One region of the Arthrobacter sp. CAN_A6 genome, then DNA from elsewhere that is predicted to be linked to it. Evidence: predicted binding sites of a transcription regulator. Region 1 holds the regulator's gene; the other holds the start of a gene.
The links. Region 1 encodes HspR, which represses chaperone genes until heat shock. Its sites were predicted from a motif close to AAGTTGAGTCNNNNNGACTCAACTT; they were not measured.
Positions count from the first base shown of each region.

Region 2: a site for HspR is predicted at 2,546-2,570, ahead of IWX75_RS04225 (Hsp20/alpha crystallin family protein). Genes of this name have one in related genera too.

Region 1 is NZ_JADOUV010000001.1:474,001-489,971, reverse strand. It holds gene IWX75_RS02475 (YsnF/AvaK domain-containing protein) at 1-501, shown strand, start outside; gene IWX75_RS02470 (DUF2382 domain-containing protein) at 485-1,288, shown strand; gene IWX75_RS02465 (YsnF/AvaK domain-containing protein) at 1,336-2,073, shown strand; gene IWX75_RS02460 (DUF5655 domain-containing protein) at 2,129-2,695, shown strand; gene IWX75_RS02455 (PspA/IM30 family protein) at 2,667-3,368, opposite strand; gene IWX75_RS02450 (hypothetical protein) at 3,378-3,941, opposite strand; gene IWX75_RS02445 (heat shock protein transcriptional repressor HspR) at 4,054-4,494, opposite strand; gene IWX75_RS02440 (DnaJ C-terminal domain-containing protein) at 4,575-5,573, opposite strand; gene IWX75_RS02435 (nucleotide exchange factor GrpE) at 5,732-6,439, opposite strand; gene dnaK (molecular chaperone DnaK) at 6,442-8,316, opposite strand; gene IWX75_RS02425 (MSMEG_4193 family putative phosphomutase) at 8,602-9,300, shown strand; gene IWX75_RS02420 (DUF3090 domain-containing protein) at 9,319-9,873, shown strand; gene IWX75_RS02415 (SCO1664 family protein) at 9,873-10,640, shown strand; gene IWX75_RS02410 (alpha/beta fold hydrolase) at 10,897-11,979, shown strand; gene IWX75_RS02405 (DUF1206 domain-containing protein) at 12,425-13,351, shown strand; gene IWX75_RS02400 (ZIP family metal transporter) at 13,539-14,330, shown strand; gene IWX75_RS02395 (DUF1905 domain-containing protein) at 14,473-14,760, opposite strand; gene IWX75_RS02390 (hypothetical protein) at 15,090-15,332, shown strand; gene IWX75_RS02385 (SRPBCC family protein) at 15,332-15,971, shown strand, end outside.
Region 2 is NZ_JADOUV010000002.1:148,611-164,581, forward strand. It holds gene IWX75_RS04205 (alanine racemase) at 1-313, shown strand, start outside; gene mgrA (L-glyceraldehyde 3-phosphate reductase) at 361-1,407, shown strand; gene IWX75_RS04215 (GNAT family N-acetyltransferase) at 1,407-1,907, shown strand; gene IWX75_RS04220 (DUF1801 domain-containing protein) at 1,927-2,352, opposite strand; gene IWX75_RS04225 (Hsp20/alpha crystallin family protein) at 2,634-3,095, shown strand; gene IWX75_RS04230 (DUF7793 family protein) at 3,580-3,954, shown strand; gene IWX75_RS04235 (DUF7793 family protein) at 3,951-4,400, shown strand; gene IWX75_RS04240 (family 4 glycosyl hydrolase) at 4,377-5,795, opposite strand; gene IWX75_RS04245 (PfkB family carbohydrate kinase) at 5,861-6,946, shown strand; gene alr (alanine racemase) at 6,989-8,152, shown strand; gene tsaE (tRNA (adenosine(37)-N6)-threonylcarbamoyltransferase complex ATPase subunit type 1 TsaE) at 8,145-8,696, shown strand; gene tsaB (tRNA (adenosine(37)-N6)-threonylcarbamoyltransferase complex dimerization subunit type 1 TsaB) at 8,706-9,371, shown strand; gene rimI (ribosomal protein S18-alanine N-acetyltransferase) at 9,368-9,868, shown strand; gene tsaD (tRNA (adenosine(37)-N6)-threonylcarbamoyltransferase complex transferase subunit TsaD) at 9,865-10,953, shown strand; gene ptsP (phosphoenolpyruvate--protein phosphotransferase) at 10,972-12,657, opposite strand; gene IWX75_RS04280 (TetR/AcrR family transcriptional regulator) at 12,794-13,522, shown strand; gene IWX75_RS04285 (PTS mannitol transporter subunit IICBA) at 13,590-15,560, shown strand; gene IWX75_RS04290 (mannitol-1-phosphate 5-dehydrogenase) at 15,560-15,971, shown strand, end outside.

The DNA.
Region 1 (15,971 bases):
GCGGCTCGCAGTGATCCTGGCCAGCCAGCAGGTCAGGTGATCGTGCGGTCCGAGGAGCAGGTCCGGGTGATCACCCAGACCAAGCAGCTGGGAAGGGTGCGTCTCTCCAAAACCGTCGTCACCGAGAATGTTCTGCGGACGATCACCGTTCGCCGTGAGGAGATCCGGATCGAACAGGTGCAGGACACCGAAGCCGTTTCCGCCGTCGGTCCCGGCACGAGCCCCGCGGTCGGTGCGGGTTCCGGCGCCGCTCCGGGCGTGGAGATCAGCAGTCCGGAACTGGAGAATGGCCGCTATTCGATCGTGCTTTCCGAGGAGCGCCCCGTCGTCCGGATGGAGACCGTCGCCGTGAAGCGGATCCGGCTCAGCAAGGACATGATCCTCACCGAGGAATCCCTCACCGCTGACCTCCGCAAGGAAGTTGTCGACACCGGCACCCTCGCCGGTTCCGCCCCCGAGAAAATGCCAGCTACAAGGAGCACCGATGATTACGCAGGATGATGTCAACACCCTTCTCAGGGGTCGTGGCAAGGTTTTCGCCAGCGACGGCGACAAGCTTGGTCCCATCGGTCAGATCTACGTCGATGACGACACCGACCGGGCAAGCTGGGTGACGGTCAATACCGGGTTGTTCGGAACCTCCGAAACTTTCATCCCGCTCGAAGGCGCCGTGATCGATGGGAAGGATCTTCGGGTGACCTATCCGAAGGACAGGGTGAAGGACGCCCCGAAGGTGGACCGCGACGGCCACCTCAGCCCCGAGGAGGAGCACCTCCTCTACCGCCACTACGGCCTGCGAGAGTCCGGCACGACCGACGCGGTTGGTACGCCCTTGTCCGAAAGCGAAGCATCGGTAGCACCCTCCTCCGATTCGACGGAAGCCCCTGCACTGACACTTTCCGAGGAGCAGCTGCGAATCGGCGTCGAACGGCGCGAGGCCGGGCGTGTCCGTCTGCGGAAATATGTCGTTACCGAAACCGCTACGCGAACCGTTCCGCTATCCCGTGAGGAGGTGCGCATCGAGCGTGAGCCCATTTCCAGTGCCAACCGCAAGAAGGCGCCCCGAAATGCGGAGCTCCGTGAAGAGGTGTTCGAGATCACCCTCCATGAGCAACGGGCGGTCGTCGGGAAGGAAACCGTCGCGGTTGAACGGGTTCGGCTGGCCAAGGACACGGTCACCCACACCGAGACGGTGAACGAAGTGGTCCGGAAGGAACGCCTGGAGACGGACGGGGTCACCGGGGTCGACGGGTCCGGTGGATTCGACGACGCCACTCCCCTCCGCTGACCATCGACCGCACCTCCCAATCCCAGACCCAGCTCGAGGAGATACCCATGATTACCCATGAACAAATAGCCGATCTGATCAATGCGGAGGGTCAGGTCCTGACGGAGGACGGGAACCTCGGTTCCATCGAACGGGTCTTCGTCGATGATGCAACCGGGCAGCCGTCCTGGATCCTCGTCGGGACAGGCTCTTCCGGCAATGCGACAGCGCTCGTCCCGCTCTCCGGAGCCGCCGTGGACGGCCGCGATCTTCGTGTCCCCTACGGAAAGGCACTGGTGGAAGGCTCACCGAGAATGTCGGACGTCGAAAGCCTGAACACCGATCAGGAGGAACAGCTCCTCCGCCACTACGGTCTGAGGATGCCTGCGGCGGGACAGGATGCCCAGGCCGGGTCAGGCGCGACGGATCCGGGAATGACCCGCTCGGAGGAGCGACTGAGGGTAGGCACCGAAACCAGGGAGAGCGGCAAAGTCCGTATCCACAAATACATCGTGACCGAGACCGTCACCCAGACCATCCCCGTGCGTCGTGAGGAAATCCGGATCGAGCACCTACCGGCGGGAGACGCCGGCGAAGCAATCGCGGCCGCCCCCGGCGTGGAGAGGATCGGCACTCCCTTCGATGAAGGAGAGTACGAGATCGTCCTTTACGAGGAACGGCCCGTTATCGAACTCGAAACCGTCCCCGTTGAACGGATCACCCTGACCAAGGAGACAATCACCGAGGCGGAGACGGTCAGCGGCGAAGTCCGTAAGGAGGTCATCGAAGCAACCGAGCTCACCTGAAATGCCCCACTGGTTGAGCAGACTCTGCAGGCCACACCTCTACTACAGTGGGTGAATGAGCGAGATCAAGACCTGGCAGAGCATGGTCGACTCGAGCGCGGAGCGTCTGAATCGGACCACGGGACGCAGCGCGACGGTGTGGGCAGACGAGGCTCGAAACGCGGGTATCACCACGAGGGAGTCCCTGTCGTCATGGCTGAAAGGCCAGGGCATCACCGGCTACAACCTCATGAGCATCGACTGGGAGATGTTCGGCTACCCGGAATTCTTCCTGAAATCCGCCGATGAGCTGATCGAAGCCCAGTACGCCGACAGGCCTGCGCTGCGGCCCATCGCCGACCGGTTGCTGTTGTGGGCGCAGTCCGCGGACAACGTGGAGATCCAGATGCGCAAGACCTACGTCTCTTTGCAGACCCCGCGCCGCAAGTTCGCCCAGGTGACACCGACGAACAGGACGACCGTCGACGTCTTCGTGCGGGTGGACCTATCGGACCTGGCAGCGCTCGAACCCGTGCGCTCCGCCGGCGACCCTTTCGCCTGGCGCCTGCGCCTGCGGGAACCGGCCGACGTCGACGACGCCGTCCTGGACGCGCTTACCGCTGCCCGGGACGATAGCCTGTAGCCCGCGACTTCTTCAACCGTTCGAGTTCCTGCTGCGTCTCAGCTTCGGCTTCGAGTTCCTCGAACGCCTGTTCCATGCGCGGCGACGACGGGTCCGTCCAGGCCAGCTCCTCCCGTGCCTCGGCCTGGGCTCGAAGCCGGCGCACTTCCCGCTCGGCCTCCCTGCGGGCGGCTTCGGCACCGAACGACGCCCTCGACGAGGCGCTGATCGACTCCTGCACTCCAAGGGCCGCCTCTGCAGCAGCACGCCGTGCCAGCATGCTCTGGTATTCGAGGGAACTGTCGAAGATCCGGCGCTCAAGGCGCTCCAGATCAGCCTGCAACTGCCGGCTTTGCCGGTCAGCTTCCGAGAACTGCTGCGCCAGCAGGTCATAACGCTTACGGGCACCGATGCCTTCACGGATAGCGTTGCGCGCGGTCTCGTCGTCGCCCCGTTGGACCGCCGCAGCCGCCTGCTCATCAAGGTACTGTGTGTAGGCCCCGGCCTCGGAGGCCGCTATTTCGATGCGCCGGCGGTGGGCTGCGACGTCGGCCGCCGCACGTCTCGCGCGGTCGAGCATGCCCTGCTGCTGGTCCTGCGCGTGCCGGGCGTTGACCTGCGGATCCTCTTTCGATGCCTGCGCAGCGGCACGATTGGCCTGGACGATGCGGGTGATCCGACGCTTGATCGACACTGTGCCGTCCTACCAGGCCTGCCGGGACCCGTAGGAGCTCCGCCAGGACTGCATGGCGCTGATCTCCGCGGTCAGTCGGGAACTGGCCTGTTCGAGTTGCAGCTGATCGACGGACCGGCTGGACTGGAGCAGGCACCTGCGGAGGTCCGCCGAGAGTTCATCGAGGGCACGCGCCTGCTGCGCGAGGTCCGCTGTCCATTCACCCTTGAGCGCCCGGTTGGGCTCCCGGTCGGCAATGCGGAGTTGATTCTCAAGCGAGAGCATTGCACGATCGAGGTCCTGGGCTGCCTGCGGCAGATGGCCCACCGGCCACCCGTGCCGGGTGGCTTCCTCGATCGCACCCCGGGTCGCCCTGCTGGAGCGGCGCATCTCGCCGATCAGTCTCGCGGGTTCCCGAACGGCCTTGTCCGGCGCAAATGACTTTGCTGCGAGTACGCTGTTCCCTGCTGCTCGCTGGAGGATGCGGGAGCGTTTGACCTTTCGGACGACCACCCATCCGGCAACGGCGGTGCCTATTCCTGTCGCCGTCAGAATACCTACGCCCAGGGCAAGAATCTCGATGAACGAGTCCATTACACCAACATCTTCCGGAAGGGTTGTGGATGGTTGCGCATGCCTCTAGTCTGCCCTGAGCACGCGTGATTATCCAGATCGGCCCTGGCCGATGGCCAGCGCGGCCGGCTCCTCACAGGACCCGTTTGTCGCCGCTGGATTGGGGATCCGGCCGCCACACCATGAGGGCCTGGCTTCGTGGACGGGGGCGCTTGCCCCTGGCCAGGGTGACGACGTCGCCGGCGAGCCCGGCCGCGAACACGCGGCTCGCGTCCGGCTGGCTGCGGCGGAGCGCCAGCTCCGCGCCCAGTTCCTGCACCCGGGACTGCAGCGCAGCCACTTGGTTCTCGAGCTCGAGGATCCGCCGGATACCCTCCAATGAGACACCCTCCTGGGACAGACGCTGAATTTCCCGAAGCGTTCCCACATCCTTCGGCGAGTACCGGCGGGCCCGCCCGGGCGCCCTGCTCGGGATGACGAGGCCGAGCCGGTCGTACTGGCGCAGGGTCTGAGGGTGCATATCGGCGAGTTCGGCTGCCACGGAAATCACATAGATGGGGATCGCTGAATCCATACCGAGAACCTCCTTCCGATGTGCTGACTACACGTCGTTCGTATCGCGTGGGCGCTATGGTCGGGGACTGGCTCCGCCGGCTACAGTCGGGCTTTCTCTGCCAGGGATCCGCGCGGGTCGGCATCGGCGGTGGCTTTCGCAAACTCTTCGACCGCGGCCGCGGCCTCCTTCGAGAGGTTCTGGGGAACAACGACGTCGATCGTCACCAACAGATCCCCTGCGGCCTTGGCGGTTGACACGCCACGGCCCTTCAACCTCAGGGTACGTCCGGAGGGCGTTCCTGCGGGCACCTTCATCTTCACCAGGTCACCCGACAGTGTGGGCACCTCGATCTGCGCACCCAGGGCGGCCTCGGGGAAGGTGACGGGCACGTGTACGCGGATATTGTCGCCGTCGCGCTGGAAGAAGGGGTGGTCCTTGATGTGGACGGTGACCATGAGGTCGCCCGTGCCGGCAGGGCCTGTCTGGCCTTTGCCGCGCACTCGCACTTTCTGGCCCTCCTTGATCCCGGCGGGAATGCGCACATCGATCTGCTCACCTGATGGCTCACGCAGGCCGACGGTAGTTCCCCGGATGGCACCGGCGAAGGAGATGGTGGTGCTCGCCGTGCGGTCGGCGCCCTTGCGTGCCGGAGGCTGGAAACCTCCGGAGAATCCTCCTGCGCCCCCGCCGCCGCCGAAGAGGTCGGCGAATTCGGGCGGCAGGTTGCTGTAACCGTTGGAGCCGCGTGCCCCGCCACGGGTGCGGGGAGCGGCGCCCTGCCCGAAGAGATTGCCGAAGACGTCCTCGAATCCGCCGGCCTGACCCCCGCCGCCTGTTCCTCCAGCAGAGAACCTCGCTCCCCCGCCCATGGCGCGGATGGCGTCGTACTGTTGCCGCTCTTCGGCGTCGGAGAGGACCGAGTAGGCCTCGGACACATCCTTGAACATCCGTTCGGAGCCGGCGTCGCCCTGATTCTGGTCAGGGTGGTGTTTGCGTGCGAGTTTCCGGTATGCCTTCTTGATGTCGACATCCGATGCGTCTTTGGAGACACCGAGGATCTTGTAGAAATCCTTATCGACCCAATCCTGACTAGCCAATTGGTGTCTCCTTTCGTCGTTCGTCTAATACATGGGTGAGTAAGCAGCGCAGCCGAGACAGTTTCCGAGGAAGGCGGCTTCAATATTCCAAGGGCCGCCGGGCCCGCAGATATTTCGTTGCCGCCGTTCGGGGACTGTCCCGGCGATCATGGCACTGATTACTCCGGCACTGCGACGATCACCTGGGCGGCCCGGAGGACCCGCTCCCCCTTGCGGTACCCCGCGCGGAGGATCTGGTTCACGCTGTCCGTCGTGACATCCGCGCTGGGCTGCTGCATCAGTGCCTCGTGGATGTTCGGGTCGAAGGCCACACCGGTTTCGTCGATGCGCGTCAGCTCGTATGCCTTGAGGACGTTCTCGAGCTTGGCCGCGATCGCCGCGAACGGGCCCTCGGCGAGGTCACCGTGCTGGCGAGCGGCGTCGATGTCATCGAGCACGGGCATGACCGAGTTGAGGACACCGATCACTGCCTGGTCCCTCGCCACATCCCGGTCACGCTCGACCCGGCGGCGATAGTTGACGTACTCGGCCTGCAGCCGGAGCAGGTCGTCGCGAAGCTCGGCGACGACGTCGACCGCGGGGTTGGACTCGCCGTCGACGCCTGCCTCGTTGAGGATCGCTTCGGCCTGGGCGAGGGCGTCACCCTCCGCCTCATCCCGGGCGGTGGAGGATTCGGCGTCCAGCACCTCGCCATCCAGCGCGTCAGGATCAGGCACCGGCTCCCCGGTCACCGGGGTTTCCGGTGCCGGGTTTCCGGCGTCCTTCTGCTGCCCACGGACCTTGCCCGTTTCAGGGTCAATCTTGCGGTTGTCGCTAAAACTTACCGGTTCCGACTGATGCTCTTCTTCGTTTCCGTGGTGCGGCATGATTACTTCTTTTCGCTGGTGTCTTCGTCTACAACCTCGGCGTCAACAATATCCTCGTCGGCGCCGGTGGAAGCGGACTCGTCATTTGCAGGTCCATCCGAGCCTGGCTGGCCGGCTTCCTGCTGGGCCTGGGCGTAGATCGCTTCGCCCAACTTCGACTGCGAAGACTGCAGCTTCTCGAACGCGGCCTTCACTTCGTCGTCGTTGTCCTGCGTCTCGAGCGCCTTCTTGAGTGCGTCGACGTCGGCCTGGACCTCGGTCCTGACCTCCTCGGGCAGCTTGTCCGAGTTGTCGGCAATCAGCTTGTCCACGGAGTAGGCGAGCTGCTCGGCACCGTTGCGCGTGTCTGCTGCTTCACGGCGCGTCTTGTCCTCGGCGGCGTGCTCTTCAGCCTCGCGGACCATGCGGTCGATGTCTTCCTTCGAGAGGGAGGATCCACCGGTGATGGTCATGGACTGCTCGGTGCCCGTGCCCTTGTCCTTCGCCGAGACGTGGACGATGCCGTTGGCGTCGATGTCGAAGGTGACCTCGACCTGGGGGACGCCGCGGGGGGCCGGTGCGATACCCGTCAGTTCGAAGGTGCCGAGCGGCTTGTTGTCGCGGGTGAACTCGCGCTCGCCCTGGAAGACCTGGATGGCTACGGACGGCTGGTTGTCGTCCGCCGTCGTGAAGGTCTCGCTCCGCTTGGTGGGGATGGCGGTGTTGCGCTCGATGAGCTTGGTCATCATGCCACCCTTGGTCTCGATACCGAGGGACAGCGGGGTGACGTCGATCAGCAGGACGTCCTTGCGCTCACCCTTCAGGACGCCGGCCTGGAGGGCGGCACCGACGGCGACGACCTCATCGGGGTTGACGCCCTTGTTGGGCTCCTTGCCGCCAGCGAGTTCCTTGACGAGCTCGCTCACTGCGGGCATGCGGGTCGAGCCACCCACGAGCACGATGTGGTCGATGTCGGCGACCTTGATGCCGGCTTCGGCGATGACGTCCTTGAACGGCTTCTTGGTGCGGTCGAGCAGGTCCTTGGTGAGGTCCTGGAACTTGGCACGCGACAGGTGCTCGTCGAGGTGGACGGGGCCGTCCGCTGTGACCGAGAGGTACTGCAGCGAGATGTTGGTGGAGGTGGCCGAGGACAGTTCCTTCTTGGCCTGCTCGGCTGCTTCCTTGAGGCGCTGGAGGGCGATCTTGTCCTTCGACAGGTCTGCGCCCTTCGCCTTCGCCTGCGCCAGCAGGTAGTCGACAACGCGCTGGTCCCAGTCGTCGCCGCCGAGGCGGTTGTCACCGGACGTGGAGCGGACCTGGATGGTGGAGAATGCGTCTTCGTCCTTGCCGACTTCGAGCAGGGAGACGTCGAACGTTCCGCCGCCGAGGTCGAAGACGAGGATGAGCTCGTCCTCCTTGCCCTTGTCGAGACCGTAGGCGAGTGCGGCAGCGGTGGGCTCGTTGACGATGCGCAGGACCTTGAGACCCGCGATCTCGCCGGCCTCCTTCGTGGCCTGGCGCTCGGCGTCGTTGAAGTATGCGGGAACGGTGATGACGGCGTCGGTGACCTTTTCGCCGAGGTAGCTTTCGGCGTCCGTCTTCAGCTTCTGCAGCGTACGCGCGGAGATCTCCTGCGCGGTGTACTTCTTGTCATCGATCTTGACGCTCCAGTCGGTGCCCATGTGGCGCTTGACGGAGGCGATGGTGCGGTCGATGTTGTTGACGGCCTGGCGCTTGGCGATCTCGCCGACCAGCACTTCGCCCGACTTGGAGAAGGCGACGATCGACGGCGTGGTGCGGGCGCCCTCGGCGTTCGCGATGACGGTGGGCTCGCCGCCCTCGAGGACCGAGACGACCGAGTTGGTGGTTCCGAGGTCAATGCCTACTGCACGTGACATGCAATTTTCCTTTCGAAAGCCCGAATGGGAGGAGCACTCAAGTTCCATCCAATCGATGGGCGCGTAGATTGAGCGTTCTGCGCTCAACTATACCGGAGCGGCGCCTGCCGTTCAAATCGCATTGAGCCTCGTGCGCTCAAGTCTTCGTTCTTGCCCTGGCGAGAGGTTCGAGGGGCAGGTCCGGTGGCCCTCGTCCGCCGCCCCTGCTGCGCATTGATCCACGGTCGGCATATTCTCGTAAGTATGGGAGGGCGCCGTCGTCGAGCGGATGGTTAGGCTGGGTGGATGGCGACAGTTATTCTCGTGCGGCACGGCCGCACCACAGCAAATGCCACCGGGCTGTTGGCCGGTCGGACCGTCGGCGTCAGCCTGGACCAGGTCGGGCGCGACCAGGCGGCACTGACCGGAGACCGGCTCGCGGCCGTGCCCGTCGTCGGGGTGGTGTCGAGCCCCCTCGAGCGTTGTCAGCAGACCGCCCAGTTCATCCTCGATCGCCAGGCCGGTAGCACGTACGCGCCGGTCGATCTCGATCTGACCGAGTGCGATTACGGCCAGTGGCAGGGCCGCACACTCAGTGAGCTCGCAACCGAGGATTTGTGGTCGGTTGTGCAGTTGCAGCCATCCGCCGTCACCTTTCCCGGCGGCGAATCCATGGCCGCGATGCAGGCTCGGTCTGTGGCAGCGATTCGACGCCACGATGCAGCCTTCGAAGCCGAGCACGGGCCAGGGGCTGTGTGGGTGGCGGTGAGTCATGGTGACATCATCAAGTCGATCCTCGCCGACGCCCTCGGCATGCACCTCGACCTGTTCCAGCGAATCAACGTGGGTCCCGCCTCCGTATCGATCGTGCGCTACGGCACGAGTCGGCCGAGCGTCTACGCCACCAATACCGATGCGGGGGATCTGTCGTGGTTGTCGAACAACATCCACTCCAGCGATGCACCGGTGGGTGGCGGTGCGGGACAGCAAGCGCCGCGGACCTGATACGCCTAAAATACCTATATGCCCACAATCGTTCACGAGTTTGCCTGGCCCGATCGGGTCGTCGTCGGCACCATTGGCGTTCCGGGGGAACGCACGTTCTACCTGCAGGTGCGCTCCGGGAAGCAGATCGTGAGTATCGCCCTCGAGAAGCAGCAGTCAGCCCTGCTCGCCGAGAAGATCGACGAAATTCTCGACCAGCTCATCAGCCTTGAGGGCAACCCCTTCAGCGTTCCCACGAGTACTCCCGTCGAACTCGTCGACAATGACCAGCTCGAGGCCGTCGAGGAGCAGTTTCGGACCGGCGCCATGAGCCTGGGTTGGGACCCATCGATCTTGCAGGTCGTCATCGAGGCCTACCCGCTCACCGACGTCGATGCTGATGAAAACGACGAATCGTCGAATGAGGATGACACTGACGCGCCCGAGGTGCTACGAGTGCGAATGCCGGTCGGCACCGCCCGCGCATTCGCCAAGCGCACCCGCGAGGTCGTGGGCGCCGGGCGTCCGATCTGCTCGCGCTGTGGTTACCCCATTGACGCCGACGGACACATCTGCACGCTTCCCGAGGTCTGATGCCGGCGCACGACCTGGTGACCGCCGAGCTGAAGCTCACCGGTCGCATCACGACGGCTTCAAACGCAACCTTCCTGGGCAGCATCGGCGACGCGGCGGTCGTCTACAAGCCGATCAAAGGCGAGAAGCCGTTGTGGGACTTTCCCGACGGGTTCCTAGCGCACCGGGAGTTTGCCGCCTACCTGGTCTCCGAGGTTCTCGGCTGGAACATCGTGCCGCGCACGTGGCTGCGCGATGGTCCGTTCGGCGAGGGAATGGTGCAGTTGTGGCAGGAGACGGACCCGGACCAGACGGCGGTTGATCTGGTCGCGGCCGACAATGTACCGGAGACCGGATGGAAGCAAGTTCTCGAGGGTCGGGACGAGAACAACCGACGAGTCGCCCTCATTCACGAAGACTCGCAGGCTCTGCGACGCATGGCCGTTTTCGATGTCGTCGTCGACAACGCAGACCGCAAAGGCGACCATGTCCTCGCCATGGGGGACGGACACCGACACGGCGTGGACCATGGACTTACCTTCAACAGTGATCACAAGCTGCGCACGGTGCTGTGGGGGTGGCTGGGAGACCCGCTCACCGCCGAGGAGCTCGCCGGCATCGATCGTGTCAGCGAAGGACTGCACGGTGAGCTGGGCCGAGACCTGGCGGATTTGCTCACCGCCGAAGAAATCGCTTCGCTCGCCGCACGCTGCGCCCGGTTGCGCTCGGCAGGGCGGTTTCCGGCTCCGAGCGGCGAGATGTCGGCGGTGCCCTGGCCGCTGTTCTGAAGGAATTGCGGCTACGGACTTCGCAGGTTGTGTGACGTTGAGGGCATGAATCTCAAAGTATTGACGGAGCCCATCGCCGGGATTCGAAACCAACGCTACAGTCATTGGCATTGAGGCAATGTTCGTAATCCGCGCCCTCGAATTGTCTGATCCTCCCTCAGCGCAGCGGAAGCTGCGCGAACGCTAGGAAACGGGCGCCAGAAGTTTGATCCAGAGGGTAACGACGCAAGCCTGGGTCGTCACTTACGCTAAGCCGATGAGGAAGTGGCTGGTGCTGGCATCGGCGGCGTTGGGTCTTGCCGGACTCGCGGCACTTCTGACGCGCCGAGGGCCTGATCTGCCGCCCGGCGCCGGGAAAACGATTGCGCGCATCCGCGCCGGCCCCGTCACGGGAGTCATCAACGGAAAATCGGGGTACGCACAGTCCGGCGGGGTCCGGATCTGGTACGAGTCCATCCCTCCTGTCGGTGCGGAGAAGGGTGTCGTATTGCTCAACTCCTCACTCGGTGTGGGCTCGTTGTTCTGGCCGCCGATGTTCCTACGCGCCCTGTCGGCGGCGGGATACCGCGTGGTCAGGTACGACCATCGGGGCACCGGCGCCTCGAGTTGGATGACGGGCTGGAGCCGAAAGCATCCTTACTCGCTGATCGACATGGCGAGCGATGCGATCGCCGTCCTCGACGACCTTCGCATCGCTCGCACTCACGTGCTGGGGTTCTCCCTCGGTGGTTTCGTCGCTCAAGAGGTCGCGCTTGCCTACCCCGAGCGTGTCCAGTCCCTCACCCTCATGTCGACATCTGCGGACCCAACCGACACCTCCATGCCCGGACCTCAGGCCTGGCCGCTGATCCAGTCCGCGATAGCGGGCTTTCCACTGCTGCGCTACCGCCTGCTCGGCGGAGAAACCAATCTCGTGAAGGAGCTCCTCGCCGGGCTGGTCGCGCAAGGCGGAGACGAACCTGTCGATGTGGAGGAATGGACGAGGATCGTTCTATACGACCTGCGCGAACGAAACGGACTCAACCTCCGTGCACTGCTGCAGCACCACGTTGCCGTCGCGGTGACCCGCTCCCGATACCCGCTACTGGGCACGATCACAGCACCCACCCTCGTGATTCACGGGAACGCGGATGCGTTCTTGCGGATCGAGCACGGTCACCGACTCGCTGCCGCCATACCTTCCGCCTCGGGCCTGTGGCTGGAAGACGCCGGTCACCCGTTCCCATACCCCGACATGCCCTTCGTGATCTCGGCGATCACGAGCCACCTCGCCACCACCAATCCCTATCTCTCCAGACCGGCGGGACGGTCGGGTTCAGGTCACCACGACAACAAGTGATAGTTGAGTACTGAAGTCGATCGAGGGCACCGCGGTCGACGAGGCCCTCGAACAGTGTTGGACCTGAGCCCGAATCGGGGGGTGCGCTCGACCTCAGTGCGCTCGACCTCAGTGCGCAAGTGGCGGCCTCGCGGGTGCACTTCGCAGCAACACGACCGCAAGGGCGGTGTTCCGAAATGCACGCACGGGCGCCCGGGAGCGATGAGCGCCGTTGCGCGCCATCGATATAGTCGCAGCGGGCGCGCGACTCCAACACGGAACAACGGCACGGGCGATCGCTCGCCTCGTGATCGATCGTACCGACCTCGAGGCTCTGGCAAGGTGAAGAACATCGGTGCATTGCCTGACAGGGCACTCTCGAACGATGGACGCTGGGTTGTCCGTGGACGTCTACGGACAACCTCTCAACGGTCGGTTCAGGCGGCGAGTCGTCCTTTGAAGGAGAATGAAGATTGCGTGGAACAGGCATGGATTTCACAACAAAGAGGCTGGCGGGCACATGCGATATGAGGCAATATGTTCGGCCCAGAAGTGGAAGACCGAAGCACGCGAGTTCGGTCGTATCGGCATGAAGGTCATCGGCCGTCTCGAAGACGCGGCCGATTCGACAGCTTTCGAGGTATGCGCACGCGCCGGATACGCCGCTAACGGAATGCTGCACTTTGTCATTGGCATCATCGCCATTAGCGTGGCAGCCGGCGCCCGGGGCGACATTGAACGATCAGGAGCATTAGAAGCCCTTGCCGACCTACCTGGTGGTTACCTCCTTTTATGGGCCAGCTTCCTAGGATCGGCGGCTCTCGCATTTTTTCAGCTGGGCGAAGCCGCTTTCCGGTGGAAGCACCGGGACAAGAAGGAAAGGCTTACGAAGCGGACAAAGGCCGCTTTCAAGGCGGGTGGGTATGCCGCCATTTCCGTGTCGTTCGGTGTCTATGCCCTCGGCGGCGAAACCGATAGCAGCGCCGAAGCCCGGGAGTTTTCCGCGGCCCTATTATCAGCGCCCTTAGGTGCAGCACTGTTGGTTGCTGTAGGAGCAGGGATCATCGCCATAGGGTGCTATTACCTTTTCAAGGGCGCCACCAAGCGGTACTTCAAAGACCTTGAGAAACAAGCCTCAGGGACTCGCGGCACAGTGATTCATGTTCTGGGTTCGGTTGGCTATCTGGCCAAGGGCCTGGCTTTGGCGGTCGTGGGCTCAATAATCATCGTGGCCGCAGTAACGTCCTCCCCCGAAGAGTCCACCGGCCTGGACGGGGCATTGAAGTCTTTGCAAGAACAGTCCCTTGGCACGGTCGCCCTCTCCATCATCGCGATAGGGCTCATGTGCTATGGGCTTTACAGCATTGCCCGTGCACCACTGGACCGCATGTAGCATCACGCTTGCCACCTTGGTGCATACAACCAGCCCCACGACCGACGGCTAAACCGACGAAAACGGCACCCCGAGCCGAACCGCCAAAAACCCCGATCCGGGAAGCGGATCACCACTCGGACAATGTCTTGAGTCATCGGCTTGTGACTCCCTTCCCGCCCGGGGTCCACGTTCCTATACTGACGTCATGGCAACGTCATTGTTGTTCGGCGTGATAGCTTCCAGCGCCCTCATCATCGGTGCTTTCATCGGTTCACGCTTTGAACTGCCCAAGCGCGTGCTGGCAGTCCTTTTGGCCTTTGCCGCAGGATCGCTTATCACCGCCTTGACGTTCGAGCTCTTCGAGGACGCCTTCGAGCAAGGTGGTATCTGGCGCGCAGCGATCGGTCTTCTCGCAGGCGCCGTGGTCTTCACGGCACTGAGCGCACTGCTTGACCGCTGGGCCCAACCCAGTTCCCAGCCGATTCCTGCGGATGAGTACGAGGGCAGTCCCAAACTCGACACCGATTCCGCCGCTACGGAGCGCTCCCCCACCAAGGCCTCCACCCGCGGTGCCGCGGGCATGGCCCTGCTGGCCGCGGTCACCCTCGACGGCGTACCCGAAAACATTGCCCTGGGCGTCGCACTTGGCGGCGGAACGGGCGGACTAGCCCTGCTGGCCGCGATCTTTGTTTCCAACCTGCCCGAAGCACTCGTCGGAGCATCCTCGATGCGCAGCCAAGGCAAGTCTCGTGGCACCATACTCGGTCTCTGGGGAGCATGCGCTGTACTACTCGTAATCGCCGTCGTGATTGGCGCCGGGCCACTCTCAGGCGCTGACCCGGAAACCATCTCACTACCATTGGCTTTTGCTGCCGGAGCCGTCATCGCCTCACTAGCTGACACTCTCATGCCCGAAGCCTACGAGCACGGCGGGCCAGCCGTAGCCCTCAGCACCGCCGCCGGATTCGTCCTCTCTTTCGTTCTATCCCTCATGTGACACACCCACGGCATTAGAACAAAAAACACACCTTCATAAGATTGAATCCGGGGTCCGCACACTCACGGAACCGCACGCCGGACCGCTGCTCGCGCCTGAGGAGAATTCGACCCTATCCGTCACGGAGGACACCCCCGCCGGTTCAGGTCAGGCGCTCCGAGATGTGCACCGCAACGTCATCCCCGATGTCCTTACCAATCTTCTTCCGCAGCTTGCCGCTGATCGAAAGCATGTGACCACCCATCCCGGTCGGCATCAGGGCAACGGCCAGCGGCTCGCCATCAACGCTCACGGTCACCTTCACCGCCTTGCCCGTGCCGAACAGCTCCTTCGAATCGGGAATTTCGACGCACGACCACACGTCACCCCTGACCTCCACTCCTATCGGGGCGGTGAACCGTAAATCCATGGGACCCAAAATCGTGCTCATCACGATCGCCTTCCTTGTCCAAGCCGGTTACCGATCAGGGTGCCTCACGAGTCACCGGACTGTCCATCAGGCTTGAAGGTCGTCGGGTGGGCGATCGGCTTATCGGTCCTTTGACCCGTAGGACACCCACCAGCCCCTGAGCAGTGGCGCTGCTCGATCCGGTCGGGCACTCTTTCTACCTGGCCTCCGTCCGCCCTGACTGATCGCAGTCCGCAAGGGATCGGTTGTCGGCACGAAGTGTCGCGCTTGATCAGGATGAGATGGTCGGCTGCCGAGCAACCTTAGCAACCAAGGTTGCCTACTGGCTCATAGCAATGTAGGTTGCTCGCATGGAAGCGGTAGAGCTGACTCAAGCAGCCACGAACCCGGATGATCCACAGGCTGGATTGCGGGCCATTGTTTCCCTACGTGCTCTCACTGATGTGTTGGAGCTCCGTCAGGTAGAAGCGGCCCTGCGTGCAGGACTGACATGGCTGGAGATCGCGGATGCGCTCGGCGTGAGCCGTCAGGCCGTGCATAAAAAGTACATCAGGCGCATCGACCCGCAGATCCCTGTACCGAGGAGGAAGTAGTGACGTCACTGTCGGCAAGGGCAGCCACGATGCAGAAGCTGTCCTTGGTTGCTATGGAAGAGGCATCGCGTCGAGGTCAACGCGACGCCGATCTGGAACATCTCTTCATGGCATTGGTCATCAATGACCAGGTTGCCGGTCGAGCCCTCCGCTCGGTTGGTATCTCGCTAGACCAGACACGAAATGCCGTAGAGGCGCTGCACGCGACCCAGCTGGAAAGCATCGGCATCGCGGCCGACGAGCCCTGCTCGCAACGGATCGTGTTCCACGAAACAGGCGGATACGAATGGACGCCTCGCGCTTTGGAAATCCTCAAGCACGCCGGCGGAAAGAACGCGGGAAACTCCTCCTCCGTGCTGCGTGAACTATTGGAAGAACCCAGCGGTCTCATCAGGGCTCTGCTCGGTCGTCTGGACACTTCTGCTACCGAGATACTCACTGCCCTCACTACCGAAGAACGTCACCGGACTCCCTCCAGCGATCAGCCGACCCAGTCCCGCGAGGAAATAGTGGGTCGTGCGGAAGTCTTCGTTCCAGCGCCCATCGAGGCAGTCTGGGAACTCCTGGCGGATCCCTCCCGCATGCCCGTGTGGAATGCCGGTATTGGATCCGTCGACCTTCCTGACCTCGGGGAGAACC
Region 2 (15,971 bases), on a different contig from region 1:
TCCGGCACACGCCAGGGGCCGCCGCGTCGTCGTCGACTCCGGAAGCAAGATCCTGGGGAGCGACCGTCCCGCCTGGGCCACCGGCTACGGGAGGCTTCTCGACGAGCCCGCCGCACGCATCGTCGCACTGTCCGAGCACCACGCCACCATCGAATGGCCCGACGGCGCCGCGATGCCGGCGCACGGGCAGCGGCTGCGGATTGTCCCCAACCATGTGTGCCTCACGATGAACCTCGTCGATCGGGTGAGCGTGGTGCGGAACGGCTCGGTCGAGGACGAATGGGAAGTTGCCGCGCGGGGACAGAACAGCTGAACGGTTCCGGAGAGCCGGCGCGGCGATGTCCCCAATAGGATGGGTGGATGACCTACCACCCCGCGGAAGACCGTTACGAAAAGATGAAGTACCGCCGTGTCGGCAAGAGCGGGCTGCAGCTGCCCGCCGTGTCCCTCGGCCTCTGGCACAACTTCGGCGACGACAAATCCTTCGATACCCAGCGCGCCATCCTGCGCCGCGCCTTCGATCTCGGCGTCACGCACTTCGACCTGGCGAACAACTACGGACCGCCCTACGGCAGTGCTGAGACGAACTTCGGGCGCCACTTCGCCGACGACTTCCGGCCCTTCCGCGACGAGCTCGTCATCTCGAGCAAGGCCGGCTACGACATGTGGCCCGGCCCCTACGGCAACTTCGGCTCCCGCAAGTACCTCCTGGCCAGCCTCGACCAGTCGCTGAACCGCATGGGCCTCGACTACGTGGACATCTTCTACAGCCACCGGCCTGACCCCGAGACTCCCCTCGAGGAAACCATGGGCGCGCTGGACACCGCCGTCCGGTCCGGGCGCGCACTCTACGCCGGCATCTCGTCCTACTCGCCCGGAAGGACCATCGAGGCCGCAGCCATCCTGCGCGAGATGGGGACTCCGCTGCTCATCCACCAGCCGTCCTACTCGATGCTCAACCGGTGGGTCGAGAACGGTGAGCCCAACCTGCCGCAGGCGCTCGAGAAGGTGGGCGCCGGGTCCATCGCGTTCTCACCGCTTGCCCAGGGCCTCCTCACTGACCGGTACCTCGACGGCGTTCCTGCGGATTCCCGGGCCGCCGCGGACAAGTCACTCTCGGAAGGCCACCTGTCCGAGGACAACCTGCGGCGCGTGCGGGGCCTCAACGAGATCGCGGGCGGGCGTGGCCAGACGCTGGCCCAGATGGCGATCGCCTGGATCCTGCGGCCGCAGGCCAAGGGGACGCCGATCACCTCGGCGCTCATCGGAGCGTCCAGCGTGAAGCAGCTCGAGAACAGCCTCGCGGCCGTCGGCAACCTCGACTTCACCACCGAGGAGCTTCACGCGATCGATGAGTTCGCCGTCGAATCGGACATCAACCTGTGGGCGGGAGCGCTGAAGGCCTGATGCGCACCCTCCGGAGGGCGGTCCGTAGTGACTGGGCCGCCCTCTGGCGCATCATGGAGCCGGTGGTCAGGGCCGGGGACACCTACTGCTGGGATCCCGCCATGGAGGAGGAGGCAGCGCGGCGGGAGTGGTTTCCCGAGGAACCCCTCGATGCAACGTTGTGCGTCTATGTGGTGGCCGACGACGACGTCGTGGTGGGCACTGCTCAATTGCACGCGAACCGTGGGGGCAACGGCAGCCACGTTGCCAACGCCTCGTTTCTGGTGGCGGCTGACTCCGGCGGGAAAGGATTCGCGCGGTTGCTCGCTGAGCGGGTGATGGAGGAGGCTCGTGGTCAGGGCTACGAATCGATGCAGTTCAACGCCGTGGTGCAGACGAATGAGCGGGCGGTGGCGCTGTGGCAGTCCCTGGGATTCGAGGTGATCGGCACTGTTCCGAACGCCTTCCGGCATCCTGTGCAGGGACTGACCGGCCTCCACATCATGTATCGGGAACTCTAGGGACGCATCCGCGGGAATGCTAGCCGAGGGTGAAGTCCGCCGTCGTCATGTAGGTGTGGCCCAGCCGGATCAACTCCTGAAGCACTTCGGTGTCCACCTCTGCCAGCGACGGGATGTACAGGCACGCAGCGCCGGTCCGATGCCTGCCCAGACGGGCGAGGAGGTCCTCCGCGCCGGGGGCGATCGTGAGTCCGTACAGGGCAAGGGCGTCGCTCCGAGGGGAAAACCCGACGGCGAGGGCGTCCCCTTCGCGACCGGAGGCGTATTTGTAGGAATACTGCCCGAACCCGATCATCGAGGGCCCCCACAGAACGGGGTCGAGCTTCGTGATCGACTGCATCATCCGGAGCACCGCGAAGCCGTCATTGCGGCGTCGTTCGTTGGTGACATCGTTGAGGAAGGCGATCGGGTCGGCCGTACTCGGTCGGGTCTTGTTCGCTGCCACCGCGCCACCTGGCTTCCTGTCGCGGGAAAGGCCCCGGAAGGACCTGTCCTGTGTCAGGTCCTTCCGGCCATCCTAAGCGGTCGGCACCGGCCGTTGCCGGGTCGAGGGACACCGGTGGTCGGGTCGAATGCGGAAGGGAAAAATCTTCCGGCAGATCTGGCACTCTCCCTGCAGGAGTGCTAACCTATTTCCGTAGTTGAGCGAAGGACGCTCAACTACCCGAAACAATGGATCGAGCGTTGCTTCCGAGGGAAGCGGCACACCTGAAGGAGTTGACAACAATGGCTATGAGGTTTGACCCGTTCCGCGAGATCGACCGTGTTGCCGGTGCGCTTCTGAACAGCGGGCCGGGCCTGCGCGGGATGCCGATGGACCTGTACCGCCAGGGAGATCATTACGTCCTGAATGCGGATCTTCCCGGGTTGGATCCAGGATCGGTCGACATCGATGTCGACGGGCAATTGCTGACCATTCGTGCGGAGCGGACACTGCAGGGCGCTGACGGCGTCCAGTGGTTGACCCGTGAGCGCGACAGCGGCTCGTTCCTGCGCCAACTCAACCTGGGACAGGGAATCGACACCGAAAACATTTCCGCACATTACGAGAACGGTGTCCTGAGCGTCACCATCCCTGTGGTCGAGAAGGCGAGGTCCCGCAAGATCGCGGTGACCACCAACCACGATTCCGACGTCGTGGAAGAGGGTACGGATCCACGCAACAGGCAGCAGGCCGTGGAGCCCTAGGACGCCTGTTCAAGAGCGCCGCAAAACGCCGGATCCAACCAACGGTCGGGTCCGGCGTTTCTCGTGGAAGCGATTCGGGACGATTCCCCAGAAGCGAGCTGTAGCAACCCGGAGCGCCCCGACACCACCTGAAGCAACCCGGTTCAATCCGGTGCAACCGGTGCAAGGTCGAGAAAGGGACCGGGGGCGTTGCTGGGGGTGAAGCCCCGGTCTCAAGAGGGCTTGCGGCCCCCGGTCCCATTCGAGGGCAGCCGCCCGATTACCGGCGGTTCTGCCGCTGGCTTTTCTTGAACTGCTGCCTTGACGCAATCATCACGTGCCGTTCTTGGGAAAAGCTTGTGTTCTCTCCCCGACGACCCGGCCCCGTAACAAGGCTTCTCGAACGCTCCGCCGTGTCACGAGGGTCGGTCGGGAACTTCGGACTACGCTTCGCTACAGTGCATCGCTAAAGTGCTCAGTCACCGGGGGAGATTCGATGGGCCGCGTGTCAGCTGCCAGGGGTAAGGCGTGGATCAGCACCACTGGAGGAAACGGACTCCGCCTCGAGTGGGAGCCTTCCTCCCAGGTGGAAGCCGACGACGCCCGGTCCGTCCTGGAAACGAGTACCTTTCTGGCCGGCGGGGAACCGTACGTACTCCTGGTCGACCTGACGATGCTCATCTCCATCAGTACCGAGGCCCGGGACGTCTTCAATGCCTGCGGCGATGTCCTCGCCGCGGCAATGGTGGGGCAGGGTCCCATGGACCGGGTTCTGGCTGCACCTTCGGGGAACGCCGGCCATCCCACGGGATTCTTCACCTCGGAGGCCGATGCGCTCAGCTGGCTCGGAAGAATGAGCTCCGGAGGAAGGAACCCATGAACAATCCGCGAAATCGCACGGGCAGGTTCCTCGCGGTCCGGGAGGACAACGATCTCATCCGCGTCGACTGGGATCGGGGCATCACCATCTCCGACGACGACGCCCGCCAGCTGATCGCCCGGCTTGCTGAACTCTCCCCGCTCGTGTGCGGGCCGATGCTCGTCAACCTCAACGGCATGGTGTCCCTCAGCCGGGGATCCCTCAGCGCCTTCGCCGGGAACCTGGATATCTCGGCGATGGCGCTCGTCGGGCACTCGGCCGTGGACCGGCTCCTGGCGGGATTCTTCATCGGTGTGCATCGCCCGCCGTATCCCACCTGCTACTTCGACTCCGAGGAGGCCGGCGAAGAGTGGCTGCTGGGACGCCGTCATCTCGACCGGGACTGCGTCCTCGAGCCCTCGACATTCGAGCCGGTTGAGCTCTCACTCCCGCCAGAAGCTCCTTAGGCCGGGGAAAACCTCTTCATACCCCTGCAGCACGCGGGCTGCAGCGTGCGCCGAATCGATGAGCGGGTGGAGGGTGAAGGCCTTCAGCGCCGCGTCCCGGTCCGCACGCAAAGCCGCCTGCACGGCCTGCTGCTCAGCCCCCTTGACCGACGCCATCAGACCGAGTTGGGAAACGGTCAGGGGCGAGGCGGGGAGCGGAACAGCCCCGCTGCCGGACACCCGCGCCGGAACCTCGACGACAGCGTCCTCCGGCAGCCCACCGAAGGTTGTGCCGTTGCGGACGTTCAGGATCAGTTCGGCGGGAGTGTCCGTCAGCAGCGCGTGCATCACCTGCAGCGCCACCCTCTCGTACCCGCCTCCGGCGAGGTCGCTCAGTTCCCGTTGCTCGTCGGGGCGGCGCGCCTCCACGAGGTAACCGGACTCCCGCGCCAACCGCGCTTCCTCCCATACCGCGAACGGGTGCGTCGCCTCGAGCAGTCGTGGGTACAGCCCGTGCTGCTGGCTCGCGAGGATCTCGCCGCGGGTCTGCCCGGCGGATGACACAGCACGCAGTGCCTCACGATGGAAGTAGTAGTAGAACAGGTACTCGTTGGGCAGGGCGCCGAGAAGCCGGAGCAGGTCGGGGCCGAACACCCTGCCCTCCTCGAAGGACAGTAACCGTGCAGGATCCCGCAGCAGGGCCGGAAGCCGGTCCTCGCCGTCGTGCATCAATCCCCGCAGCCACCCGAGATGGTTCAGGCCCACATAGTCGACGCCGGTGAGGGACCCGGCAGCCAGCGGGATGCCTGCGGCAGCGCAGGCACGCGTCACGAGGCCCGACGCCGAATCGCAGATGCCGATCACGCGCCCGCCGAGGACAGTCTGGAGCGCCTCGGTCACCATTCCGGCGGGATTGGTGAAGTTGATGAGCCACGCGTCGGGCGCGTGCTCCTGCAGCAGACGCGCCACGTGCATCATGTCGGGAATGGACCGGAGAGCGTAGGAGATCCCACCCGCACCGACGGTTTCCTGACCCAGCAGGCCCGCACCGAGCGCGACACGCTCGTCGAGGACGCGGCCCTCCAGCCCGCCGCTGCGGACGGCTGCGAAGACGACGTCGGCCCCCACCAGCGCAGTACGCAGGTCCGATCGGACCTCCACCTCGGGCCGGTGTCCGGCATCGGGCGCGGAGCCGCCGGCGGCTCCGGAACCGGCGCCCGGAGGCGGCCTCGCCGCGAGCCCCGCATCCCCGGAGAGCGGCATGTCATCGAGCACCCGCCGGATGGCCTCCGCGCGTCCGGCATCGGCATCCACCAGGACCAGCGAGTCGATCAGGCCGGCGAAACGCCCTTGGGACAGCGCGCGGTAGACCAGAGGGACACGGAACCCGCCGCCGCCTACGATCACCAGTTTCATCGGCGTTCCGCTCCCTTCCAGCACGTCGCAGGCCGGCGGTGCAGCCTACGAGTATTGTGCCGTACATGGTTCATCAGCACCGCTTCGACCCCCTGGCCGGCCGGCGGACCAGTGAGGAACCCGAATTCGACCTGCTGGTCGCCGGCCAGGTGTTCTTCGACATCATCTTCACCGGACTCGAGCAACTGCCGTCACCCGGCACCGAAGTGTGGACCGACGGGATGGGTTCGAGCCCGGGAGGGATCGCGAACCAGGCCATCGCTGCGAGCAGACTGGGGCTCCGGACCACGCTGGCGGCCGCGTTCGGTGACGACGGGTACGGGCAGTCCAACTGGAACATCCTCCAGGATCAGGAATACGTCGACCTCTCGCGGTCCCGGGTCTTCGAGAACTGGCACTCGCCCGTCACCGTCTCGTTGTCGGTGCACCGCGACCGCTCCATGGTGACCCATGGCCACCCGTCGCCCCTCTCCGCCTCGACGCTCATCGGAGACCCGCCGCGCTGCCGTGCCGCCGTCGTCGGGGTCGAACTGGAGGTCGAACGCTGGGCGCGTGCGGCGAGCGCCAACGGAACCAAGCTTTTCGGAGATGTGGGGTGGGATCCTGCCGGGAAGTGGGCTCCGGAAACCCTGCGTTCACTCGAGTATTTCCACGCCTTCATGCCCAATGGAGCCGAGGCGATGGCCTATACGCAGACGGACGATCCCTGGGCCGCGCTGTACGCGCTCGCTGACCGCGTCCCCGTGGCGGTGGTGACGGTGGGGCAGCACGGCGCCATGGCCATCGACTCGTTGACGGGCGAGGAGGAGTGGGTGCCGGCGCTTCCCGTTGCTGCCTACGATCCCACCGGCGCCGGTGACTGCTTCAGTGCAGGCTTCGTGGTGACCGATCTCCTGGGGCTGCCGCTGGCCGACCGGCTGAGCTTCGCCAACCTGTGTGCCTCGCTCTCCGTCCAGCATGTGGGGGGATCGCTGGCCGCGCCCGGCTGGGGGGACATCGCCGACTGGTGGCACCGGATGAGCGCCGAGCGCGACGGCGTCCGCAAGCAGTGGCTGCGTCGCTATGCCTTCCTGGAGGACCTGGTGTCGGATGTGCCCCTCGAGGCCGTCCGCCGCGCGTCGGCCACCATCGCGCGGCATTCGGACGCGTAGCCGGGAGTGTCGAGGAAGCGGGTGCAGTGACAGAATGGGCCAGTGAGTTTTCCAAGTCCGGTCCCGGCTGACCGCCGCGCAGAGATAGACCTCGACGCCGTCCGCTCCAATGTCCGCCATATCGCTCGGCTGGTGAGTCCCGCGAGGGTCATGGCCGTAGTGAAGGCCGATGGCTACGGCCACGGCGCGGTGCCCGTGGCCAGGGCGGCGATCGAAGCGGGAGCAGCGTGGCTGGGGGTGGCGCACATCGCGGAGGCCGTCGCGCTCCGGGAAGCAGGAATCGAAGCGCCGCTGCTCGCCTGGCTCCACACTCCCGGCTCCGACTTCGCCGCCGGTATCGAGAATTCTGTGGACCTCGGCGTCTCCGGCTGGGAGCTCGAGCACGTGGTGGCCGCCGCACGGTCCCTCGAACGCCCCGCGCGTGTCCATCTGAAGATCGACACCGGACTCGGCCGGAACGGCTGCCCGCCGGAGCAGTGGGACGCCCTGCTCGGCAAAGCCCTCGAGTACCAGGAGGAGGGCCTCCTGAGGGTGGTGGGAATCTTCTCGCATCTCGCGGTGGCCGACGAACCCGAGCGGCCCGAGACCGACGACCAGTTGCGGCGTTTCCGCGAAGCGGTGGCGGTCGCGGAAGACTGCGGGGTGGACGTGGAGGTGCGCCACCTCGCCAATACCCCGGCAACGCTCTCCCGGCCGGATTGCCACTTCGACCTGGTGAGGGTAGGCCTCGGGATCTACGGGCTGTCCCCGTTCGCCGACCAGACTCCGGAGCATCTCGGCCTGCGCCCCGCGATGACCCTTGCGACGTCGGTTGCCAACTGCAAGGAGGTTCCTGCCGGGCAGGGAGTGTCCTACGGATTCACCTACCGGACGGCGGAACGGACCACCCTCGGCCTGATCCCGGTGGGTTACGGCGACGGCGTTCCGCGGATCGCCACCGGTGCGCCGGTGATGGTGGACGGACGCTGCTACCCCGTGGTCGGCAGGATTGCGATGGACCAGTTGGTGATCGACTTCGGCGCGGACGGCCTCGTCGACTCGGACGAGAGCCCGCTGGGCCACCGGGCCGTTCTCTTCGGCGGGGACGACGCACCGTCGGTCCAGGCCTGGGCGGCGGCGTCGCACTCGATCAACTACGAGGTGGTCACGAGGATCAGCGGCCGGGTACCCCGGATCTACCTCAACGAAACGGCGACCGATGATTAGGCCGGCATGGACCGTTGAGCGCCAGGTGCGGTCGGCGGAGGAACTCAAGGAGCTCGCCCGGCGGCTCGCGGTCGACCTCCTGGCCGGCGATCTGCTCGTCCTGGCCGGTGAGCTCGGCGCCGGCAAGACCACCTTCACGCAGGGCCTCGGCCGCGGGCTCGGCGTCCGGGAGGGAATCATCTCTCCCACTTTCGTCCTCGTGCGCCAGCACCCGAACCTCGGCGACGGGCCGGGCCTGGTCCACGTGGACGCCTACCGGCTGGACTCCGCCGCCGAGATCGACGACCTCGACCTCGAAGCGACGCTGGACACCAGCGTCACAGTCATCGAGTGGGGTGCGGACCGTGTCGAGCACCTCACGGCGAGCCGCCTCGACATCGCCATCACCCGGCCGGTGGGCGGCGGGCTCGTCCCGGGCCCCGGACTCGATCCGGAATCGCCGGTGACGTTCGACGACGACGCCGACGAACTCCGGCACATCAGCATCACCGCCCACGGGCCCCGCTGGTCGGCCGGGCAACCGGCGTCGCTGCTGCTCGATTAGGCTGTACTGGTGCTCATCCTTGCCCTCGACACCTCCGCCGCGGCCAGTGCCGCGCTCCTGAGGGACGGCGGAGTGGCACAGCATTTCCTCGGCACCGACACCCGCGCCCACGCCGAGGTGCTGGCCCCCGCCGTGCAGGACCTCCTTGACGCGGAAGGGGTTGCGGGTCGGGACCTTGACGCCGTCGTCGCCGGGGTGGGGCCGGGACCGTTCACCGGTCTCCGGGCCGGACTGGTGACGGCTCGCACCCTCGCTTTCGTGTGGGAGGTGCCGCTGCACGGCGTGATGAGCCTCGACGCGATTGCTTACGATGCGCGAGCGGACGGCCCCGAGGGCTCCGAATTCCTGGTGGCCACCGACGCGCGCCGCACGGAGGTGTACTGGGCCCGGTATGCCTGGGGAGGCGAAGGGCTTCCCTCCCTGCTGGACGGCCCGCACGTGGGAGCCGCCGCGACCCTGCCGGACCTGCCCGCCTACGGGCGCGGAGCAGGGCTGTATTCGAGCGCCCTGGCGGCCGTGCCCGGGTTTGCCGCCAGAAACCCCGATGCCGCCTCCGTGGGATTGGTTGCGGAGCGAAGCCTCCGGCAGGGGCTTCTCCTCCGCGACACGACGCCGCTGTACCTGCGGGAATCCGACGCGAAAGTCCCCGGGCCGCGAAAGAGGGCAACCCCGTGAGTTTCACCCTGCGAGACCTGACCTTCGAGGACATCGGCACCGTCGGGCGGCTTGAGAACGAGCTCTTCCCGGTCGATGCCTGGCCGCTCCAGATGTTCTACGACGAGTTCTTCCAGCCCGACACCCGGCGGTACGTCGTGGCCGAGGTCGACGGCGCAATGGTCGCCTACGCGGGTCTGATGTGCGTGGATACCACCGCTGACATCCAGACCATCGGAGTGCTTCCCGCGTTCGAAGGCAGGGGTATCGGACGCGCACTGCTCACCGAACTCCTCGCCGAGGCGGCCCGGCGGGGTGCTGACAATGTGATGCTGGAGGTGCGCGCCGACAACCCCCGCGCCCAGCAGCTCTACACCCGCTTCGGCTTCGAGCGCATCCACACCCGCCGGAGGTACTACCGCGACGGCGTCGACGCCTGGATCATGCGGCTGGCACTTCCTTCCCCGGAGGCAGGCCCCCGGAATCCGTCCGGAACCATCCCGGCGGACGGCCGATGAACCGCACCGAACCCCTGGTACTCGGCATCGAATCCTCGTGCGACGAAACAGGCGTGGGGCTGGTGGCAGGTACCCGGCTGCTCGCCAACACGGTGTCCTCGTCCATGGCGGAGCATGTGCGCTTCGGCGGTGTCATCCCCGAGATCGCGTCACGCGCGCACCTCGATGCCTTCGTTCCGGCGCTCCGGCAGGCCCTCGACGACGCCGGCGTCACCCTCGAGGACGTCGACGCCATCGCAGTGACCGCCGGGCCCGGACTCTCCGGCGCCCTCATGGTGGGAGTCTCGGCGGCGAAGGCGCTCGCCGTGGCCACCGGCAAGCCGCTCTTCGCGATCAACCACCTCGTGGCGCACGTGGGCGTCGGAATGCTGGGGGGCACCTTCCCGCAGGGGCTTCCCCCTCGCCTCGGCGCGCTCCTGGTCTCCGGCGGACACACCGAGATCCTGCGGGTGGGCAGCATCGCCGCCGACGTGGAACTGCTCGGGTCGACGATCGACGACGCCGCCGGCGAGGCCTACGACAAGACGGCCCGGATCCTGGGGCTCGGCTACCCCGGCGGTCCCGCGATCGACCGGCTGGCCGCAGGGGGCAACCCCACCGCCATCCGTTATCCCCGCGGGCTCACCCAGCCCAAGTACATGGGCTCCGCGGAACATCCCGGGCCGCACCGGTACGACTGGTCGTTCAGCGGACTGAAGACCGCGGTGGCGCGCAGCGTCGAACACTTCGAAGCCACCGGGCAGCCGGTCCCGGTAGCCGACATCGCGGCGTCGTTCCAGGAGGCAGTGGTGGACGTCATCACCGCCAAGGCCGTCCTCGCCTGTACCGAGAACGGCATCAGCCACCTGTTGCTGGGTGGGGGAGTCGCGGCGAACGCCCGCCTGCGCGGGCTCGCCGCCGAGCGCTGTGCGGCGGCGGGCATCGAGCTCACCGTGCCCCCGCCGTCGTTGTGCACCGACAACGGTGCCATGGTGGCCGCCCTCGGCGCGCAGCTCGTGATGGCCGGCGGCACGCCGAGCGGCATCGGTTTCGCCACCGATTCCTCCCTGCCGGTCACGAGCATCCTGCTCCCACCGCTGAGCTAGGGCAGTTACAGCCGGCAGTTACAGGCCCAGGCTCTCCAGCACCGGAAGTTCAGCCCTCACCCGGGCCCGCGCCTCGTCCGCGGTCGGGGAGCCGACCGCGATCGCCGCGAGTTTCCGGGCGTCCTCGAGGCTGACGCTGCCCAGTACGGCGCCCACCCCCGCCAGTGCGCGGAACGTCATCGACAGCGTCGAGACGCCGAGACCCACCAGCACGACGGCGAGGGCCGGGTCGGCGGCGGCCTCACCGCACACCCCGACCGGCTTGTTGGAACCCTCGGCCGCTGAGCCTTCGACGGTCAGCTGAACGAGGCGAAGCAGGGCCGGCTGCCATGAATTGTTGAGCGCGGCGAGTGACCCGAGCTGGCGGTCGGCGGCCATCGTGTACTGGGTGAGGTCGTTGGTGCCGAGGCTCGCGAATTCGACCTCCGACAGGATCGCTGCGGCGGTCAGTGCCGCCGAGGGCACCTCGACCATCACTCCCGGCGTCTTCAGTCCAGCAGTGGCGCACATGGCGGCGAATGCTGCTGCCTCCTCCGCGGTGGCGATCATGGGCGCCATCACCCAGACCTCCGCGGAGGTCTGGGCGGCGGCGTCGGCGATCGCGGTGAGTTGCCGCTCGAGGACACCGGGCGAGGTGAGATCGGTGCGGTAGCCCCGCACCCCGAGCGCGGGGTTCGGCTCGGTGGAATCGGTCAGGAACGGGAGTGGCTTGTCGGCGCCGGCGTCGAGGGTGCGCACCACCACCTTCTTGCCCGGGAACGCATCGAAGACACCCTTGTAGGCGGCGATCTGCTCGTCCCCGGTGGGCTCGGTGTCCCGCTCGAGGAAGCAGAACTCGGTCCGGAGCAGGCCGACGCCCTGTGCTCCGGCGTCAGCGGCGGCTCTCGCGTCCTTCGCGCCGCCGACGTTCGCGAGGAGCGGTACCTCATGACCGTCGGCCGTGACGCCGGTGCCGTCGAACACCGCGAGCGCCGCCGCCGCCGCCGCATAGGCTTCGGCGGCCGCCGCTTCGTCGTCGCCGGGATCGAGCATGATCCGTCCCGCGGCGCCGTCCACGAAGACGGTGCTGCCGTCGTCGAGCGTTCCGACGCCGTTCGCCGCCACCACTGCGGGAAGGCCGAGGGAACGCGCGATGATGGCGGTGTGGGACTGGGGTCCGCCGCCCGAGGTGACGAGTGCCAGCACGAGCTCAGGGTCGAGGGTCGCCGTGTCGGCGGGCGCGAGGTCTTCCGCCACAAGGATGAAGGGGGTGTCCGACGCCGGAATGCCGGGCGCGGGCAGGCCGCGCAGCTGCGCGACGATGCGGGCGCGGACGTCGAGGACGTCGGCCGTGCGCTCGGCCATGTAGCCGCCGAGATTGTGGAGCATCTCCGCGACGGACGCACCGGCATCCCACACGGCGCGCTCGGGGGAGGACCCGCCCCGGATCAGCTTGCCCGCCGCCTTGAGGAGCATGGGGTCGGCGGCCATGAGCGAGGTGGCCTGGAGGACCGCCTTGCCGTCACCCTTCGCGGCCGCCGCACGGGACTTCAGCTCCTCCTGGACCGACTTCGACGCCGCGCGCAGCAGTTCGATGGCCTCCTCCGCCGCGTCAGGGTCCGCAAGGCGCTCACCGACGGGCGGTTCGCTGATCGACTCCGGCATATGGCGGATGGTGCCGATCACGCGGCCGGGACTTACGCCCACCCCTGAGAAATTCTGCATTGAACGTCCTCGTTTCCTCATCTGTGCTTGCATCTAGAACCATTCTGCAGGGTGAAGCGGACGGTGCAGGGGTTCGGGGAAGAAAGTTTTGTGATGCACTTCATATATCAGCGTTATAGATGCTACGGTAGCAGGCATGAAATCCGCTGGCGAACCTCCTCCCAAAACGAGGCTCCTGAGGGCTGCTGCCTCGCTGTTGGCGGAATCCAACGGGGCGCCGGTGTCCACCCGGCAGGTCACCCAGCTTGCCCGTGTCACCGCCCCCACCCTGTACCACCACTTCGGGGACAAGGAGGGCCTCTTCGACGCCGTCGTCGCCGAGGGCTTCAGTGAATATCTTGAAGGGGAGCGCAACCTGGCGTCCTCAGGCCAGCCCGTCGAGGACCTCCGGCGGCACTGGGACAACCACGTGCAGTTCGGCCTCGACCATCCGCACCTCTACCTCGTGATGTTCGGGAACATCCGCCCGGAGCGCCGCCCCTCGATGGTCGCCAGTGCGGAGGCGTTCCTCGAGGAGGTGCTCGATAAGGCGGCCGCTGCCGCACGGCTGGTCGTCTCTCCGCATGAGGCAGCACGCAGCATGCTCGCCGCCAATATCGGCGTCACGCTCATGCTGATCGCGGAGCCCGCGGCCAAGCGGAACCTCGACCTGTCGGCGATGACGAGGGAGGCGGTTCTCTCCGCCGTCGCGACCGATTCGGAAGCTGATCCGGTGACCGACACCGAGGGTAGCCCCTCGGTGGTGGTGGCGGCCATCGCACTCAACGCCGCGCTGCAGTCGTCCCATCCGGACCAGCTCTCCAGCTCGGAACTCAAACTGTTCCTCGAATGGCTGCAACGCATCTCGGCGAGGACCGGCACCTGATTCACCAGATCGATTCAAATATCCATTCCACCCTGCGATGCTGCAGGGGTAGCGGTTAGGAAAGCATGTGGCAACACAAACAGCAGTGACGCCCCGCCCCAGTGCGCGCGTCCGCGTTCAGAAATTCGGGACATTCCTGTCCGGAATGATCATGCCCAACATCGGGGCCTTCATCGCCTGGGGCCTCGTCACGGCCCTCTTCATCGAAGCGGGGTGGCTCCCTGTTCCGCAGCTCGGCGGATTCGGCGAGACCGACGGCGTGGCCAACGTTGGACTTGTGGGACCGATGATCACCTACCTGCTGCCCCTCCTGATCGCCTACACCGGCGGCCGAATGGTCTATGACGTCCGCGGTGGCGTGGTGGGTTCGATCGCCACCATGGGCGTCATCGTGGGTGCCGGCATCCCGATGTTCATCGGAGCCATGATCATGGGTCCGCTCGGTGGCTGGACCATGAAGAAGATCGACGCGATCTGGGACGGCAAGATCCGGCCGGGCTTCGAGATGCTGGTGAACAACTTCTCCGCCGGGATCTGGGGTGCGCTGCTGGCGCTGATCGGCTTCTACGGCGTCTCCCCGCTGGTGCAGGCCTTCAGCACGGGCGCGGGCAACGTGGTCCAGTTCCTGGTAAACAACGGCCTGCTGCCGCTGACCAGCATCTTCATCGAGCCGGCGAAGGTCCTGTTCCTCAACAACGCCATCAATCACGGGGTCCTGACTCCGCTGGGCGTCCAGCAATCGCTGGACCAGGGCAAGTCGATCCTGTTCCTGCTCGAGGCCAATCCTGGTCCAGGCCTCGGAATCCTGCTCGCCTACATGATCTTCGGTCGCGGCGCCGCCAAGGCATCCGCGTCCGGAGCCGCCATCATCCACTTCGTCGGCGGGATCCACGAGATCTATTTCCCGTACGTGCTGATGCGCCCGCTGCTCATCCTCGCCGCTATCGCCGGCGGCATGACAGGCATTGCCACCCTGAGCATCACGAATGCCGGCCTGGTGGCACCCGCCGCTCCGGGATCCATCATCGCAGTGCTCGCCCAGACCGCCCGTGACAGCTACTTCGGTGTAGCTCTGTCCGTCGTGCTCGCAACGGCCGTGTCCTTCCTCGTCGCTTCCGTCATCCTCAAGACGGGCAAGAACCAGGACGACGGCGACATCGCGGCTGCCGCCACGAAGATGGAAGGCCTCAAGGGGAAGAAGAGCTCCGTGGCCGGCAACTTCCGCTCCTCGGCAGCCACCGACGGACCCATCCGCAACATCGTGTTCGCCTGCGATGCCGGGATGGGCTCCTCCGCGATGGGCGCCTCGGTGCTCCGCAACAAGATCAAGGCGGCCGGGTTCCCGGACGTCAAGGTCACGAACCTCGCCATCGCCAACCTGAAGGACGACTACGACGTCGTCGTGACGCACCAGGATCTCGCCGCCCGCGCCGAGCCCCTGACACAGGGCGCGACGCACGTCGCGGTCGACAATTTCATGAACAGCCCGCGCTATGACGAGATCGTGGAACTGGTCCGTGCCAGCGCGGCAGCCGAGGGTGGGGTCGATCCGAAGAACCCGACGCCTGCCGCGGTGGCATCCGAGGCCGACTCCGGGAGTGCCGCCAACGATGTCCTCGCTGAGGAAAGCGTCGTGCTGGACGGAAGGGCAACCACGCAGGAGGACGCCATCAACGAGGCCGGCCGCCTGCTGGTCGACCGCGGTGCGGTGGATTCCGGGTACGTTGCAGCCATGCACGAGCGCGAGAAGTCCGTCCCGACCTACATGGGCAACTTCCTGGCGATTCCACACGGCACCAATGACGCCAAGGACCTCATCAAGCGTTCGGCGGTGTCCATCATCCGTTACCCCGAGGGCATCGACTGGAACGGCAAGCAGGTCAAGTTCGTGGTGGGAGTGGCAGGCCGGAACAACGAGCACCTGTCCATCCTCTCGGCGATCGCCCGCGTCTTCTCCGACAAGGAACAGGTGGCGCAACTCGAGAATGCGACCACGGTTGATGAAGTGCTTGCGCTCTTCGGGAAGGTCAACGCCTAGTGAAGGCCGTCCATTTCGGAGCCGGGAACATCGGCCGCGGTTTCGTGGGACTGCTCCTCCACGAGGCGGGCTACGAGGTGGTTTTCGCCGACGTCGCCGACGCACTGATCGACCAGCTCGCCTCGACACCGGCTTATGACGTGCACGAGGTGGGGGAGGCGCCGGCTGTCAAGCGGGTGGACAACTACCGTGCGCTGAATTCACGAACACAGGAAGCAGCGGTGGTCGCCGAGATCGCATCGGCGGACATGGTGACCACCGCCGTGGGGCCCAACGTCCTGAAGTTCCTCGCTCCCGTCATCGCTGCGGGGATCGCCGGGCGGTCGGGCGGGCAGGATCCGCTCCAGGTGATGGCCTGCGAGAACGCCATCAACGCGACCGACCTGCTGCGGAAGGAGATCGTCAACGCCT